4 regions of the Mesorhizobium sp. P171375 genome follow, and region 3 is predicted to be linked to each of the others. Evidence: predicted binding sites of a transcription regulator. Region 3 holds the regulator's gene; each other region holds the start of a gene.

Region 1 (3,758 bases), 940 kb from region 3:
CCAGCGTGTCGTGGTCCTCGCTCGCGGCGTCGCTCGGCCTGGTGATGACCCGGCGCACGAACTCCAGCCTTGTCTCATCGGCAAACAGCGACTTGGCGTAGCCGATCACCGTATCCTTGCCGGCGCCGCTCGGGCCGACGACGGCGACAAAGACGCCGTTGCGGACCGGAAAGGCCTCGGCGGTGAGTTCGCGCTCGATCGACGCCGAGACCATCAGGCGACCCGGCGTCCCTGGCGCCAGACGGTGCGCACGACCGGCACATGGTCGTCGACGCGCACGCGCACCAGGTCGGCGCGGCGGCCCGGTTCGATGACGCCGCGATCGCTGAGGCCGATGGCCTCGGCCGGGTTCTTCGACACCATGGCGACCGCCTGCGGCAGGGAAATGCCTTCGACGACGTCGCCTAGAAAGAAGGCCGACTGGATCAGGCTGAAGGGAATGTAGTCGGACGACAGGATGTCGAGCAGTCCGTCGGCGGCCAGCGTGCGGGCCGAAACATTGCCGGAGTGCGAGGCGCCGCGCATGACGTTGGGCGCGCCCATCAGCACTCCGAGTCCAGCCTCCTTTGAAGCCTTGGCCGCTTCCTGCGTGGTCGGGAATTCGGCAACGCGCACGCCTTGCTCAATCGCCTCGTCGACATGGCCTGATGTGGCGTCGTCATGGCTTGCCAGCACAATGCCGCGCCCGTTGCACGCGGCTGATATCGCTACCCGGTTCGGTCCCGAATTCTTCGCCGATTCCGACATGCGCTTTTCGCAGAACAACTTGAAGTCGCGATCGGTCAGCTTCAGCTTGCGCTGATAGTAATAGGCGTAGGTCTCGAGGTTGACGAACTGGCGCTGTCCCGGCGCATGGTCCATCAGCGACGCCAGTTTGACCCGCTCATCGCCGTCGAAATTGGCGAAGGCCTGCAGACAGTCCGGCGCCGAGACCTCGCAGCGCAGATGCAGGAAGTGGTCGGCCCGCAGGCGATCCTGCGCCACGCTGTCCTCGATGGCATCGGCCAGCTTGCGGATGTCGTCGGAGGTGAGATCCGCGTCCTCGTCCATGCCGACGCGCAAGGCATCGAGCACCGTGGTGATGCCGGCGGTGGCCACCTGCGCGTCATGGGCAAGGACGGCGGCGATCGGGTTCCAGCGCACTTTCGGCCGCGGTGCGTAATGGCCTTCGAGATGGTCGGTGTGCAGTTCGACCAGGCCGGGAATGATGTAATCGCCGCCCATATCCTCGCCGGTCCGCCCGGTGCCTGCGTCGATGCCGGCGATAAAACCGTCGCGCAGTACGAGCGAGCCCTCGACGATCTCGTCGGCAAGCACGATGCGGGCATTGGTCAAAACGGTCTCGGCAGTCATCTCAGGCAGTCCTTGGGTTTCAGGCGAAGTGGTCAGGCGGTTTTTCTCGCCGCGCGGCGGCCGAGCGCATGATGGGAGAGCACCATGAACGGGGCGCCCGGTTCGGTTTCGACAAACAGCGTTAGTGCATCGACCAGCACCGGCTGCTGCAGCACCTCTGCGAACAGGCTGTCGATTGCTGCGCGCAGACGTAGGCTTTCCTGTGGCCCGGCCCGGCCGGACAGCGTCATGTGGAAGCGAAAGGTCTCGAAGACATAGGGGTAGCCCCACTGGCAGAGATTGCGGAACTCGGCCGGCTTCAGCGAATCCGGGCCGCGGCGCTCGATCTCGGCCTCGGTCAGCGGTGCGCGAAAACGGTCGAAGCCAAGCACGACATCATCGGCGAAACGGTTAAGCGACGGCAGCGGACCTTGCGGCACCAAAGCGAAGAAACCATCGATCTGGCTGACGACAAGGCGCGGGATGGTGACGGTAGGCATCGCTTCGGCAAAGGCGTCGAGGGCGGCGCGCAGCGAGGTTTCCGTCTCGTTGGCCGCCAGCCGGAAGGGCGCCTTTAGCGTCGCATGGAAACCGTAGCGGCGCGCCGATGCGGTGTGGAAGGCGACTTCCGCCGCCGACAGGTCGCCCACCGCTTCGACCGGCTTTGTGGCGGCGCCGAAAGGGTCGCGTCCCAGCCAGTTGGCGGCGATCCGCGCCAGCGGTTCGTCCTGCCTTGGGGTGAAATAGATGGCGTAGCGCATCGAAAATCCTCGTTAAAGCCCGCCGCCTCTTGAGGGCTCGATGCGGCGCGCTTTAAGTCTATTTGCTTCGGCATGTCGTTATCCCAAAACCGCTGCGCACTTTTGGGCGACATGCACCGTCCCCGCTGCCATAGGTGATTTCCATGACGGATTGACGAAGCTTTGAAGGGTTTTCGATGGCAAATCGACCCCATCGGTCGTTAGCCGACGATTTTTCCGAACTGGGCCAACAGCTTCCCCCTGAAAGACAGGGGTGGTCAGGCCTTCATCAGCCATTCGTGCTCGGGCGCGTTGTGGAATTTCCACGTCCGCTTCGGGCCGGCCATGACGTTGAGATAATAGAGGTCGTAGCCGTGGCAGGCGGCGCAGGGATGGTAGCCCTTGGGCACCAGCACGACATCGCCGTCCTCGATCGCCATCGCCTCGTCCAGTTCGCGGGCGCCCGACTTGTCGGCATCGGTATAGACGCGCTGGAAGGCGAAGCCCTGCGGCGGGTTGAGGCGATGATAGTAGGTTTCCTCGAGATAGGATTCGGCCGGCAGATTGTCCTGGTCGTGCTTGTGTGGCGGATAGCTCGATGTATGGCCGCCGGGCGTGATGACCTCGACCACCAGCAGCGAGTCGGCCGGCTTGCCCTCCGGCAATATGTTGGTGACGTAACGCGTGTTGGTGCCCTTGCCGCGCACTTCCTGGCCGAGATCGTCAGGTGCGATGACGCGAACCGGCAGGCCGCCGCCCAGGCCCGGCGCCGAGCAGACGGCGAGTTCGAGATCGGTGTCCGCAGTCACCGACCAGTCCGATCCCTCAGGGATGTAGACCGACCATGGCTTGCCCTCGAAGGGCGACATGCGCTCGCCCAGCAGGCCGAGTTCCTGGCCGCCGGCCTTTGCGTTGCCCTTGCCGGTGACGAACACCAGGCAGACTTCGCGATCGCCCGTCTTGCCGGAAGCGGTCTCGCCCGGCTGCAGCCGGTGCAGATCGAAGCCGACATAGGTCCAGCCGGCGCTTTTGGGCGTGACATGGGCGACGCGGCCATGGCCCTTGTCGGCTTTGACGAGCAGTTTCGACATTGCGGTCATTCCTTCGGTTCGGCGCCAGTCTTCGGCTCGACCGGAGGCTTCGCCCCGTCGACCGGCTTGTAGAGATAGAAGAACTGCCAGACGGCGTAGGCGGCGAAGCCGAGCGCGATGACGCCCCAGAACGGTGTTCCGGAGGCGAATTCTATTCCGGCCCAGATCACGCAGACGGCGACGACGGCAACGCGCCGCCACAGCGGCCGGAAGAATGGGTGTTCGTAATCTTTCATCGGGCCAATCTACAGCAAGCAGGCTCGGCGGAAAGCCATCGCATCAGACATTGGGGAACCCTTGCGTCTCAACCGTGTAGCCGGCTGCCGTCATCACCCGCATCAGTTCCTTGTAGCCCACCTGCGCCATCTTCAGCGGCGGGTTCTTCTTCGGGTCCTGCTCGGCCTCGACGACGAACCAGCCTTCATAGCCATGGTCGGCGAAACGCTGCACGATGGCGCCGAAATCCAGCGAGCCATCGCCCGGCACAGTGAAGGCACCGAGCGCCACGGCGTCGAGGAAGGACTGTTTTGTGCGGTCGAGCCCGTCGATCACGGCCATGCGCACATCCTTCACATGAACATGGCTGATGCGCTTG
Region 2 (3,758 bases), 5.3 Mb from region 3:
TCGACACGCCGCTTTGCCGCTACTTTTCGCCGGCGCTGACCGCTTTCCGTCCGTCGCTGGAGCCCATGGGCCGGCGGCTGGCCGAAATACTGCTGGCCTCGCTCCCCGCCTTCGCCGGCCCCGAAGGCACACGCATCATCCGCGAAGTCTGGCCGCTGGAGCTGATCGCGCGCGACAGCGATTGATCCGCCGCGGGATGTAGGCCGGTCGGCCTCAATCCACCTTCTTCTCGCCCTTCTCGCCGGCCTTGACGATGTCGCCGGTGGTGAACAGGATTTCCTTCAGCTCCGCCCGCCAGTCTTTCTTCTGGCGCAGCAGGAATTCGAGATCCATGCCGAAATGCTTGAACTCTTCGCCTTGCGCGTTTTTCATGATCGCCTTGGCCTGCGGATCCTTTTCCACCGACATGCGCTGTTCGTACCAGCCGATCGCCTCCGCCTCCTCGATCAGCGAAGTGATCATGCGGGCAAAGGTCCGCACCTTCTGCGTCAGTTCTTCCGGCGGCTCGTGATACTGGTCGAAACCCATGTCGCCCTCTCTCAAATGGACCGGCAAATCCAGCCGTATCCAGGAATGCGTTGGAGCGCCGCGGGTTCCGCCTCACTGCTGCAATTCGACCAAAGCCCTCTGCAAAGGCGCCGACGAAATCTGGATCGGGCCGGAGAACGGCACATCCATATCGAGGATCAGGTAAAGCGCTCCGGCAATCAGCGCCGCCGAGACCACGAACGTCTCTATGGTGATGGCATTTCTCGGCGCCCTGAAGCCGAAACTGGCGAAGATCAGCACCAGCCAGGCAACGAGCATGGCGATCAACGGCGGCGGAATGGTGCCTTCCGATTGCTCGATCAAAGCCCAGCGCAGTTCCATCACCTTCTGTAGATGCTGGCGGGCGTCCTCCAGCAGGGAACCATGCGCTGCGTCAGGAGGCTGCAGAGCGGTCAATCGTGTGCTGATCTCCGTCAACAGACGTTCAGACAGCCGGTTGGCGACGAGGGGTGTTTCGTTGGTTTCTGTCCAGTTGTTGGTCTGTCTTTGCACATAAGCGACCAGCGGCTGACGGACCTCGGCGGTCTCAGGCCCATATTGCCGAAGCGACCGGTCGAGAAGGATCAACTCGGTCGCATATGTGTGCACGTTGCGGTCGATCGACTCGAAAGTGTTCTTGGCCGAGTTGATCATGAGACCAAGCACCAGCGAGGTCATGACGACGAACAGGTTGGCGGCCAGCCGAACCACGGCGTTGGTGTCGTCGTCACGGTGATGGGCTGGCAACCTGCCGTAGACGGCCATGCTGGCCAGCGGCGCCGCCGTCAGGCAGAGGAAAACGGCCACCGCGATGAGTGTTTCCTGCATGCAGCCATTTCTGCACGGCAAGCACCGAATGCCAATGGCTGTCAGAATGCTCTGTCACGCAAGTATCATGTTCGCGTCCTAGACCGCTTTGCGAGGGGGCGACATCGTCGATGCGACGCGGAGCCCTTTGCAGTCTCAGCCGCTTGAAGGCTTGTCACAAAGAGGATCTCCATGAAAATCTCGCACCGAACCGTGTCGCTCGGCGCCGCATTGGCGCTGTTTACCGCCCTGACCCCTGCCCTTGCCGACAGCACCGCCACCGTTGGCGGTGTCAGCTTTGTCAACAAGGGCCTGGTCGGCGTCGGCCGCATCCCGGCCGACCTGAAGGACAAGTTCGGCGAGACCTTCGGCTCCGGCTCCGGCATGTCGATCGACGCCGCGAGCTGGACGCATGACGCCAATGGCTACAAGGGTTCGCTCTGGCTGCTGCCCGACCGCGGCTACAATGTCGTCGGCACCACCGACTACCGGCCGCGCCTCAACACTATCGCTATCGAGCTCACGCCGACCCCGCTGGGTGCCACACCCGCCGCCGGCCAGGAACAGACCGGCGTCAAGGCGACGCTTGCCGATTCCCTGCTCCTGACCGACGACAAGGGCGCTGACGCCACCGGTCTTGATCCGTCGAATGGCGTGCGCGCGGCGAGCGGCGACCTGCCGATCCTGCCCGAGGCCAATGGCAAGCTGGCGCTCGACAATGAGGCGATCGCCCGCCTGCCCGACGGCACCATGTTCATCTCGGATGAATACGGCCCCAACATCTACCGCTTCTCGGCCGACGGCCACCTGCTCTCGGCAACGCAGCCGCCGGCGGCGCTGGTGCCGATGCGCAAGGGCACGCCGAACTTCGCCTCCGACAATCCAGGCCCCGGTGCCGCCGAACCCGATCCGAAGGATCCCGAGACCGGCCGCCAGAACAACCAGGGCCTCGAAGGCATGGCGCTGACGCCGGACGGCAAGTCGCTGATCGCGGTGCTGCAGTCGGCGCCGCGCCAGGATGGCGGCGATTCCGGTGCGACGCGCCAGAACACTCGCGCGCTGGTCTATGACGCCACCGACCCGGCACACCTCAAGCTGGCGCACGAATATGTCGTTCCGCTGCCGGTGTTCAAGGACGACAAGGGCAAGACCAAGATCGCCGCGCAGAGCGAGATCGTGGCGCTGTCCGACAAGACCTTCCTGATGCTGGCGCGCGACAGCGGCAACGGCCAGGGGGTGAAGGGCGACACCTCGCTTGTGCGCCAGATATTCGTCGTCGACGTCTCGGCCGCGACCGACATTGCCGGCGGCGCCTTCGATGCCGCCGACAAGCCGGTTGCGCCCAAGGGCGTGCTCGATCCGTCGGTCACGCCGGCCAAGCTGACACCATTCATCGACATCAACGACAACAAGGAACTCGGCCGCTTCGGCCTGCATGACGGCAAGCCGAACGACAAGAACAACCTGTCGGAGAAGTGGGAAGCGATGTCGGTGGTCAGCGTGCTCGATCCGGCGCTGCCCGACGACTATTTCCTCTTCGTCGGCAACGACAACGACTTCCTCGCCCAGGACGGTTTCCAGGTCGGTGCGCCCTACAAGGCCGAAGACGGCGCCGATGTCGACACCATGTTCCTGGTCTATCAGGTCACGCTTCCGGGCCTCGCCAAGAAGTAGTCGCATACAATAGAAAAAAGCGGACGCGCCGGGCGGGTCCGCTTTTTTAGCGGCGATCAGCGATACCGCTGACGCCTATTTCAAGATCTCTGCATCCCTCGGTACGCCGGCATCGATCGGCTCGGCGGTCCTGTTCGACACGGCGGAGTTCTCCCCGGCGATCGAGAAGTTCGCGCGCACATGGACCTGGGTTACGCCGTTGACCCGGCTATAGAGGTCGATGATGTCCTGGTTCATGAAACGCACGCAGCCCGACGACGCATTCTTGCCGATGGAATCCCATTCCGGTGTGCCGTGCAGCCGGTACATCGTGTCTTTGCCGTCACGGAACAGATAGAGCGCGCGGGCGCCGAGCGGGCTCTGCGGTCCCGGCGGCATGCCGTCCTTGTATTTCGACAGTTCCGGCCGGCGCTGGATCATTTCCGGCGGCGGCGTCCACACCGGCCACTTCTTGCGCGCCTGGACCACGGCGCTGCCGGTCCAGCCGAACCCGGCCTTGCCGAGGCTGACGCCGTAACGGATCGCCTTGCCGCCATCGCGCACCAGATAGAGGAAATGCTCCGACGTATCGACGACGATGGTGCCCGGTTTTTCGCCGGTGGGGTCGGTCACGATCTGGCGTACGAACTTCGGATCGAGCTTGGATATCGGGATCGCCGGCAGTTGATAGCCCTCGTCGACGCGTGCCGCGTACATGCTTTCGGCAGCGCCGAAAGCCGAATTGCTTGGCGGCGGCGGCGCTTCCACCG
Region 3 (3,758 bases):
CCTTGCGCTCAACCCGGAAGCCGCCGCGGTGATGACCGTGGTGCTGTCGCTGAACTTCCTCTCCGTCACCGTCATCGACTATGCTGGCCATGTGGTCGCCGAGGAGCAGCGCCGGCTGGATACGCTGACCATGCCGCGCGACGAGCTGATCGGCGAATGCACGGCAATCGTTCGGCGGCAGCTCGAGGATCCCGATCTCGATGTTCAGAGCATCGCCCGCATTGCCATGGGCATCCAGGGCATCACCGATTCGCGGGCGCGCGCCATGCTGTGGTCGCCGATCACGCCGCTGACCGACATTGCCTTCGCCGACATACTGGAAGCGGAATTCGGCATTCCGGCCACCATGGAAAACGACTGCAACATGATGGCGGTGGCGCTGCAATGGCGCCAGCCTGAGCGCTACCGCGACAATTTCATCGCTATCCTGCTCTCGCATGGCATCGGCATGGGGTTGGTGCTGAAGGGCGAATTGTTTACCGGCACCCATTCCTCGGGCGGCGAGTTCGGCCACATGATCCACCGGCCCGGCGGCGCGCTGTGCCGTTGCGGGCGGCGCGGCTGCGTGGAGGCCTATGCCGGCAATTACGCCATCTGGCGCAGCGCCAAAATGATGAGCGAGGATGCCGAACCGGTCGATGTCGGCGACGCCGACATGCGGGCGCTCGCCGCACGTGCCCGCGAGACCGATGGCCCGGAGCGCGAAGCCTACCGCAAGGCCGGCGAGGCGCTCGGCTTCGGCCTCGGCAGCCTGTTCGCGCTGATCGATCCAGCACCTGTCGCCATGGTCGGAGTCAGCGCCGCCGCGTTCGATCTGATCGAACCGGCATTGCGCGAAGCGATTGCTCAGACCGCCGGCGGCCAGCACTCGAAATCGATCTCCTTCGACACCGAGCCCAACGAACTGCCGCTGATCCGCGAAGGCTGCGCTATGCGCGCGCTCAGCTTCGTCGACCAGGAGATTTTCGCACCGGGGATTCAGGCAAAAGCGGGCAAGCATGTCGCCTGAGGGGCCGGCAACAGCGCGGCGCGCCTAATCTTCCCGGATAGCGTAGCCGGCGCCGCGGATGGTGCGGATGACGTCGGGCATGCGGCCATTGTTGACCGCCTTGCGCAGTCGACCGACATGCACGTCGACCGTGCGCTCGTCGATATAGATCGTCTCGCCCCAGACATTGTCGAGCAGCTGGCTGCGCGAGAACACGCGGCCGGGATGGCGCATCATGAATTCGAGCAGGCGGAACTCGGTCGGTCCGAGCCTGATTTCGCTCTTCTTGCGGTAGACGCGGTGCGATTCACGGTCGAGCACGATGTCGCCGACCTTGAGCACGCTGGACAGCACTTCCGGCTTGGCGCGGCGCAGCAACGCTTTCACGCGCGCCATGAATTCCGGTGTCGAGAACGGCTTGACCAGATAGTCGTCGGCGCCGGTCGACAGGCCACGCACGCGGTCGCTCTCCTCGCCACGCGCGGTCAGCATGATGATCGGCAGCCGTTCGGTCTCGGGCCGCATGCGCAGCCGGCGGCAGAGCTCGATGCCGGACACCGCCGGCACCATCCAGTCGAGCACCAGAAGGTCGGGCACATTTTCCTGCAGCCGAATTTCGGCCTCGTCGCCGCGCGTCACCACCTCGACCTGGTAGCCTTCGGATTCGAGGTTGTAGCGGAGGAGCACGCCCAGCGGCTCCTCGTCCTCCACGACCATGATGCGTGGCGCGATCATCAGCAGTTCACCCTTGTCAGGCCGAAGTGGCCATCGCCGTCTCGTCCTGCTTCGGGCGATTGGCGGGCAATTGCTGGCCGGTCAGCACATAATACGCATTTTCAGCGATGTTGGTGACATGATCACCGATGCGCTCCAGATTCTTGGCGCAGAACAGGAGATGCGTGCAGGCGGTGATGTTGCGCGGGTCTTCCATCATGTAGGTCAAGAGTTCACGAAACACCGACGTGTATTTGACGTCGATACGTTCGTCCTCATTCCTGAGTTTCGCCAGGGCTGCCGCATCGGCCGCGGCATACTCCTCGACCACTCCTTGCACCTGGATCAGCACCAGCTGCGCCATCGCGTCGATGGAGTGCGAGAGGTCGCGCGGCGTGACGCTGAGGCCCACGGTGCCGACGCGCTTGGCGATGTTCTTGGCGAGATCGCCGATGCGCTCGAGGTCGCCGGCCATGCGGATCGAGCCGACCACGGCACGCAGATCGTTGGCCATCGGCTGGCGCTTGGCGATGAGCGTGATAGCGCGATCGTCGAGTTCCCGCTGGCGCGCGTCCATGATGGCGTCGTCGGACACGACGCGCTGCGCCAGCGCATTGTCGGAATTGAGCAGCGCTTTTGTCGAGCCGCTGACCATCGACCCGGCCAGATCGCCCATGTCGCGGATCAGCTTGCTGATCTGGCCCAACTCTTCATCGAAGGAAGCGACGGTATGTTCACCCATGATCGTGGTCCTCGTGCCTGAAAATTCAACCGCTGGACGGCTCAGCCGAAGCGGCCGGTAATGTAGTCCTGGGTGCGCTTGTCGTCGGGATTGGTGAACATCTTGTCGGTGGCGCCCTCCTCGACCAGGTAGCCGAGGTGGAACATCGCCGTGCGCTGCGACACGCGCGCCGCCTGCTGCATCGAGTGGGTGACGATGACGATCGTGTAATTCTGGCGCAGCTCGTCGATCAGCTCCTCGACGCGTGCGGTGGCAATCGGGTCGAGCGCCGAGCATGGTTCGTCCATCAGGATTACTTCCGGCGACACCGCAATGGCGCGCGCGATGCACAGGCGCTGCTGCTGGCCGCCGGACAGGCCGGTGCCGGGCTCCTGCAGGCGGTCCTTGACCTCGTTCCAGATCGCCGCCTTCTTCAAGCTCGACTCGACGATCTGGTCCATGTCGGACTTGCGCTTGGCCAGCCCATGGATGCGCGGGCCATAGGCAACGTTCTCGTAGATCGACTTCGGGAACGGATTGGGCTTCTGGAACACCATGCCGACGCGCGCCCTGAGTTCGACGACGTCGATGTTCTTGTCATAGATGTCGTCCTCGTCGAGCGTGATCTTGCCGGTCACCCGCGCCGAATCGATGGTGTCGTTCATGCGGTTGAGGCAGCGCAGGAAGGTCGACTTGCCGCAGCCGGACGGGCCGATCAGCGCCGTCACCTGGTTCTGGCGGACGTCGAGATTGACGTCGAACAGCGCCTGCTTCTCGCCGTAGAACACGCCGACCTTGTCGCCGCGCATCTTGATGACTTCGTTCGACTTGGCGTTCATTTTGTCGCCCACTGCGTTTTCAAGGGACTGTTCGGTCATGATGTTCATACCAAATTGCCTTTTTTCTACCAGCGCCGCTCGAACCGGCGCCGAAGCACGATCGCGGTGATGTTCATGGCCATGAGAAAGACGAGCAGGATGATGATGGCGCCGGACATGCGCTCGACAAAAGCGCGTTCGGCCTCGTTTGCCCACATGTAGATCTGCACCGGCAGCGCCGTCGCCGGATCGAAAGGCGTCTTCGGATAGTTGGCGACGAAGGCGACCATGCCGATCAGAAGCAGCGGTGCTGTCTCACCCAGCGCACGCGCCAGGCCGATAATCGTGCCGGTCAGGATGCCGGGAGCGGCAAGTGGCAGTATGTGCTGGAACACCATCTGCATCTTCGAGGCGCCAAGCCCAAGCGCTGCCGAGCGGATCGACGGCGGCACCGCGGCAAGGGCCGCGCGCGTCGCGATGATGATGGTCGGCAGCGTCATCAATGTCAGCACCAGGC
Region 4 (3,758 bases), 120 kb from region 3:
AACATGCCGGCAATCGCTGGCGCTACCGCATACGGCCAGATCAGCAGCGTGCGATAAAGGCCTTTGCCGCGCACCACCTTCTCGGCCATGACGGCAAGCAACAGGGCCACCCCCATGGCGACGATCGCGGTCGCCAGAGAGAACACCAGCGTGACTTTGATCGAGTTGAGGTAGGCCGGGTCGGCCAGCACCTTGCGAAAATTGGCGAGCCCGACGAACTTGCTCTTCAGCCCGAACGGGTCTTCCCTGAGCATCGACTGGTAGAGCGCCTGCCCCGTCGGCCAGTAGAAAAAGATCAGCGTAATGGCGAGTTGCGGCGCCACCAGCAGATAAGGCAGGGTCTTGTTGGGAAAGACGACGCGTGGAGACAGTGTGATTCCCTCGCTATTCAGGAAGTTGTCCACGCGGGTCCGCGTGGACGAGGTTTAACTGACAAATCGCTTCAGTTTCCGATCGCTTCCTGAATCGCCTTGTTGCCGCGTGCGACCGCGTTGTCGAGCGCCTGCTGCGCAGTCTGCTGACCGGCCAGCATCTTCTCGAACTCCTCGTTCTCGATATCACGCACCTGCGGCAGGTTGACGAGGCGCACGCCCTTCGAATTCTCGGTCGGCGCCTTGCCCAGCATCTGCAGGATCGGCGTCTCACGGCCTGGGTTCTTGTCATAGAAGCCGGACTTCTTGGTCGCCTCATAGGCAGCGAGCGTCACCGGCAGATAACCCGACTTCTGATGCAGATACTCCTGCACTTCGGTCTTGGACAGGTAGGAGAAGAACGCCGCGACCCCTTTGTATTCCTCGTCCGATTTGTTGCCGAACACCCACAGGCTGGCGCCGCCCGGCGTGGTGTTCTGGGGTGCGCCCTTGGCGTCGCTATCATAGGGAAGCTGGCCGATGCCGTAGTTCATGCCCGACTTGACGATGTCACCGAGGCCCCCCGACGATTCGGTGAAGATGCCGCATTCGCCGGCAAGAAAGATCTGCTTGGCTTCGGAGGTGCGGCCGCCATATTTGAAGGTGCCGTCCTTGGCGAGATCGGCGAGCGCCTGGAAATGATTGACGAAGATCGGCGCATTGATCTTGAGCTCAACGTCGGTTCCGGCAAGTCCGTTCTGGTTAGTGCCATAGGAAACGTCGTTCCAGGCGGCGAAGGCCTCGAGGTGGATCCAGGTCAGCCAGGTTGAGGTATAGCCGCAGGAGGCGGCGCCGCTCGCCTTGATCTTCTTGGCGTATTCCCACACCTCGTTCCAGGTCTTGGGCGGGTTGTTCACATCAAGCCCGGCCTTCTGGAAGATATCCTTGTTATAATAGAGGATCGGCGAGGAGGAGTTATAGGGGAAGGACAGCATGGTGCCGTCCGGCTTCGAATAGTAGCCGACGATGCCGGGCAAATACTGGCTTTTGTCGAACGTCATGCCGGCGCTGGTCAAGACGTCGGCCACCGGTTTGATCGCGCCTTCGGCGGCCATCATGACGCCGGTGCCCACGTCGAATACCTGGATGATGTCAGGCGCTTGACCCGCGCGAAAGGCCGCGATGCCGGCATTCAGCGTTTCGGGATAGGTTCCCTTGAAAACAGGGAGAATTTCATAGTCGCTCTGGCTGGCATTGAAATCCTTGGCGATCTTGTCGACCACCTCGGCATTGGCGCCGGTCATGGCATGCCACCAACTGATCTGGGTGGCGGCGAAGGCGGAGGGGGTGGAAAGCAGGGTCAAGGTAGCGGCGACACCGGCCGCAAAGCCGAGCAACTTCATGTTCATCTCCCGTTTGTCATTGGCGAAAGGGGCACTCCCGCAAAGGCAATATGTGTCGCTCATGACAATCGGACAACGGTTTCATTGCTGTTTCGTGAATTTCATATCCGGCTAACTTCGCGCCCCTCACTCTGCAACGAGGACAGAGAGAAATGCCAAGCCGGCTCAGCGATACAATGGGGCGTGGTGGGCCGCGACGATCGCCGACCGCCCGGCGATGCGTGAAGGCCCGCGTGACAACGCCACTTACCTGCGTCATGCGGCCGCCATGCCGGCGCTCGGCCGGATCGAGATCGGCGGCGCGGCGTCGCGCCAAGCGCTGCTCGTGACCTTGCGCCCGGAATGAGACAAGATCGCTGCAAGGTACAACCGGAAAAACCCGCTGTAGTTGTGGTGCCCATAACTGATTCTTCAAGCGCCCCGTACTAATCAAGTCGATGGCTGATTGCTGCGGGAGAGCAGGTGGGGCGAGATGCTGACGGTCTATAATTGCATCGTGCACGAGCACGATCTGAGACTGGTCGCACTGGCAGCCCTTATTTGCGGTATTTCTTCCTTCTCGGCGGTCAATCTGCTTCGCCATGTCGACCGCTCAAACGAGCGCAACCGCTATACCTGGCTGATGATATCAGCCACTTCCACCGGCTTCGGTATCTGGGCGACGCATTTCATCGCCATGCTTGCCTTTTCTCCGGGAATACCCAACGCGTACAATGCGGAACTGTCGGCGCTCTCGCTAGCCGCTTCCGTCGCCCTGACAGCCGCCGGCATGTGGATTGCCACCTTGCGCCGGGGCATCGACTACGCCCTGGTCGGCGGCGCGATCCTCGGTGCCGGCATCGCCGCCATGCACTATATCGGTATGGCCGCTTTCGAGGTCGAAGGACGCATCGTCTGGAACACGCTTCTGGTCGCCGTCTCGCTGCTGGCAGGCGTCACTCTCGCCGCACTGGCGCTGCTGGTCGTGCTGCGGCGCCCGTCCATGCAGGCGACCATCGGCGCCGCCGTCCTGTTGACGCTGGCGATCTGCACCCTGCACTTCATCGCCATGGGCGCGGTGTCGATCTTCCCGGACTCCTCCATTGAGATATCGCAGTTCACGGTCGAGCCGGTATCGCAGGCCTTCGCCGCCGCTGCAGTCAGCCTGGTTATCCTGGTGCTTTCAGCCGCGGCACTGTGGATCGACCTGCGTTTCCGTCGTCACAAGCTCGAGGCCGAGCGTATGCATGGCCTCGCAAACGCCGCCGTCGAGGGCCTGATCGTCTGCGACGGCACCCGCATCGTCAGCGCCAATGACAGCATCGCCGCTCTCACCGGCATGGCACCGGAAGCGCTGAACGCGATGCTGCTCGGCGACCTTTTCGGCGAACGCACAGCGGCCAGCATGTCCGACTGCAGCGGACAGGCACAGGAAGCCGAGTTGAGAAGCCATGACGGCACCGCCATCCCCGTCGAACTGATCGCCAGGAGCATCGACTATTGCGGCAAGCCGCACAGCGTCGTCGCAGTGCGCGACATCCGCGAACGCAAGAAGGCCGAGCAGGAGATCCTGCGCCTCGCCCACTTCGACCCGCTGACCGGGCTCCCCAACCGCCGCAGTTTCTCCGGCCGGCTCGAGGCCGAAATTGCCGCAATGAACCGAGGCGGCAAGGGCGGGCACCTTGCGCTGTTGCTGCTCGACCTCGACCGCTTCAAGGAAGTGAACGACCTGTTCGGGCACGGCGCCGGCGATGCCATGCTGCAGAAGGTGGCGCTATGCGCCTCCGGCGTGCTCCGCCAGGGGCAGATGCTGGCGCGTCTCGGCGGCGACGAGTTCGCAATCATCGCCCCAAACCTTTCTGATCCGCAGGCAGCCGGCCGCATCGCCGAGGCGGTGCTGGCGTCGATGCGCGAGGAAAACCGGCAGTCGGTCGGCGGCGGCCTGGTGTCGGCCAGCATCGGCATTGCACTTTATCCGCTCGACGCCGATGAACCGACAGCCCTGGTCAGCCACGCCGACACCGCG

Evidence for each region. Region 3 encodes PhoB, which activates phosphate uptake and scavenging genes when phosphate is short. Its sites were predicted from a motif close to TGTCATNNANCTGTCAT; they were not measured.
Region 1: a site for PhoB is predicted at 2,237-2,253, ahead of ACYHH6_RS05785 (DUF1045 domain-containing protein). Genes of this name have one in related genera too.
Region 2: a site for PhoB is predicted at 1,409-1,425, ahead of ACYHH6_RS26910 (esterase-like activity of phytase family protein). Genes of this name have one in related genera too.
Region 4: a site for PhoB is predicted at 1,815-1,831, ahead of ugpB (sn-glycerol-3-phosphate ABC transporter substrate-binding protein UgpB). Genes of this name have one in related genera too.

What each region holds. Positions count from the first base shown of each region.
Region 1 covers NZ_JBYNWF010000001.1:1,157,718-1,161,475, reverse strand. The annotation lists gene phnN (phosphonate metabolism protein/1,5-bisphosphokinase (PRPP-forming) PhnN) at 1-217, opposite strand, end outside; gene ACYHH6_RS05790 (alpha-D-ribose 1-methylphosphonate 5-triphosphate diphosphatase) at 214-1,353, opposite strand; gene ACYHH6_RS05785 (DUF1045 domain-containing protein) at 1,386-2,093, opposite strand; gene iolB (5-deoxy-glucuronate isomerase) at 2,351-3,163, opposite strand; gene ACYHH6_RS05775 (DUF3329 domain-containing protein) at 3,169-3,399, opposite strand; gene iolE (myo-inosose-2 dehydratase) at 3,443-3,758, opposite strand, start outside.
Region 2 covers NZ_JBYNWF010000001.1:5,499,334-5,503,091, forward strand. The annotation lists gene ACYHH6_RS26895 (LacI family DNA-binding transcriptional regulator) at 1-185, shown strand, start outside; gene ACYHH6_RS26900 (ferritin family protein) at 214-528, opposite strand; gene ACYHH6_RS26905 (bestrophin-like domain) at 601-1,356, opposite strand; gene ACYHH6_RS26910 (esterase-like activity of phytase family protein) at 1,528-3,009, shown strand; gene ACYHH6_RS26915 (L,D-transpeptidase) at 3,085-3,758, opposite strand, start outside.
Region 3 covers NZ_JBYNWF010000001.1:213,042-216,799, forward strand. The annotation lists gene ACYHH6_RS01070 (ROK family protein) at 1-1,009, shown strand, start outside; gene phoB (phosphate regulon transcriptional regulator PhoB) at 1,034-1,723, opposite strand; gene phoU (phosphate signaling complex protein PhoU) at 1,740-2,444, opposite strand; gene pstB (phosphate ABC transporter ATP-binding protein PstB) at 2,486-3,310, opposite strand; gene pstA (phosphate ABC transporter permease PstA) at 3,328-3,758, opposite strand, start outside.
Region 4 covers NZ_JBYNWF010000001.1:88,476-92,233, forward strand. The annotation lists gene ugpA (sn-glycerol-3-phosphate ABC transporter permease UgpA) at 1-371, opposite strand, end outside; gene ugpB (sn-glycerol-3-phosphate ABC transporter substrate-binding protein UgpB) at 443-1,753, opposite strand; gene ACYHH6_RS00440 (hypothetical protein) at 1,971-2,099, shown strand; gene ACYHH6_RS00445 (bifunctional diguanylate cyclase/phosphodiesterase) at 2,226-3,758, shown strand, end outside.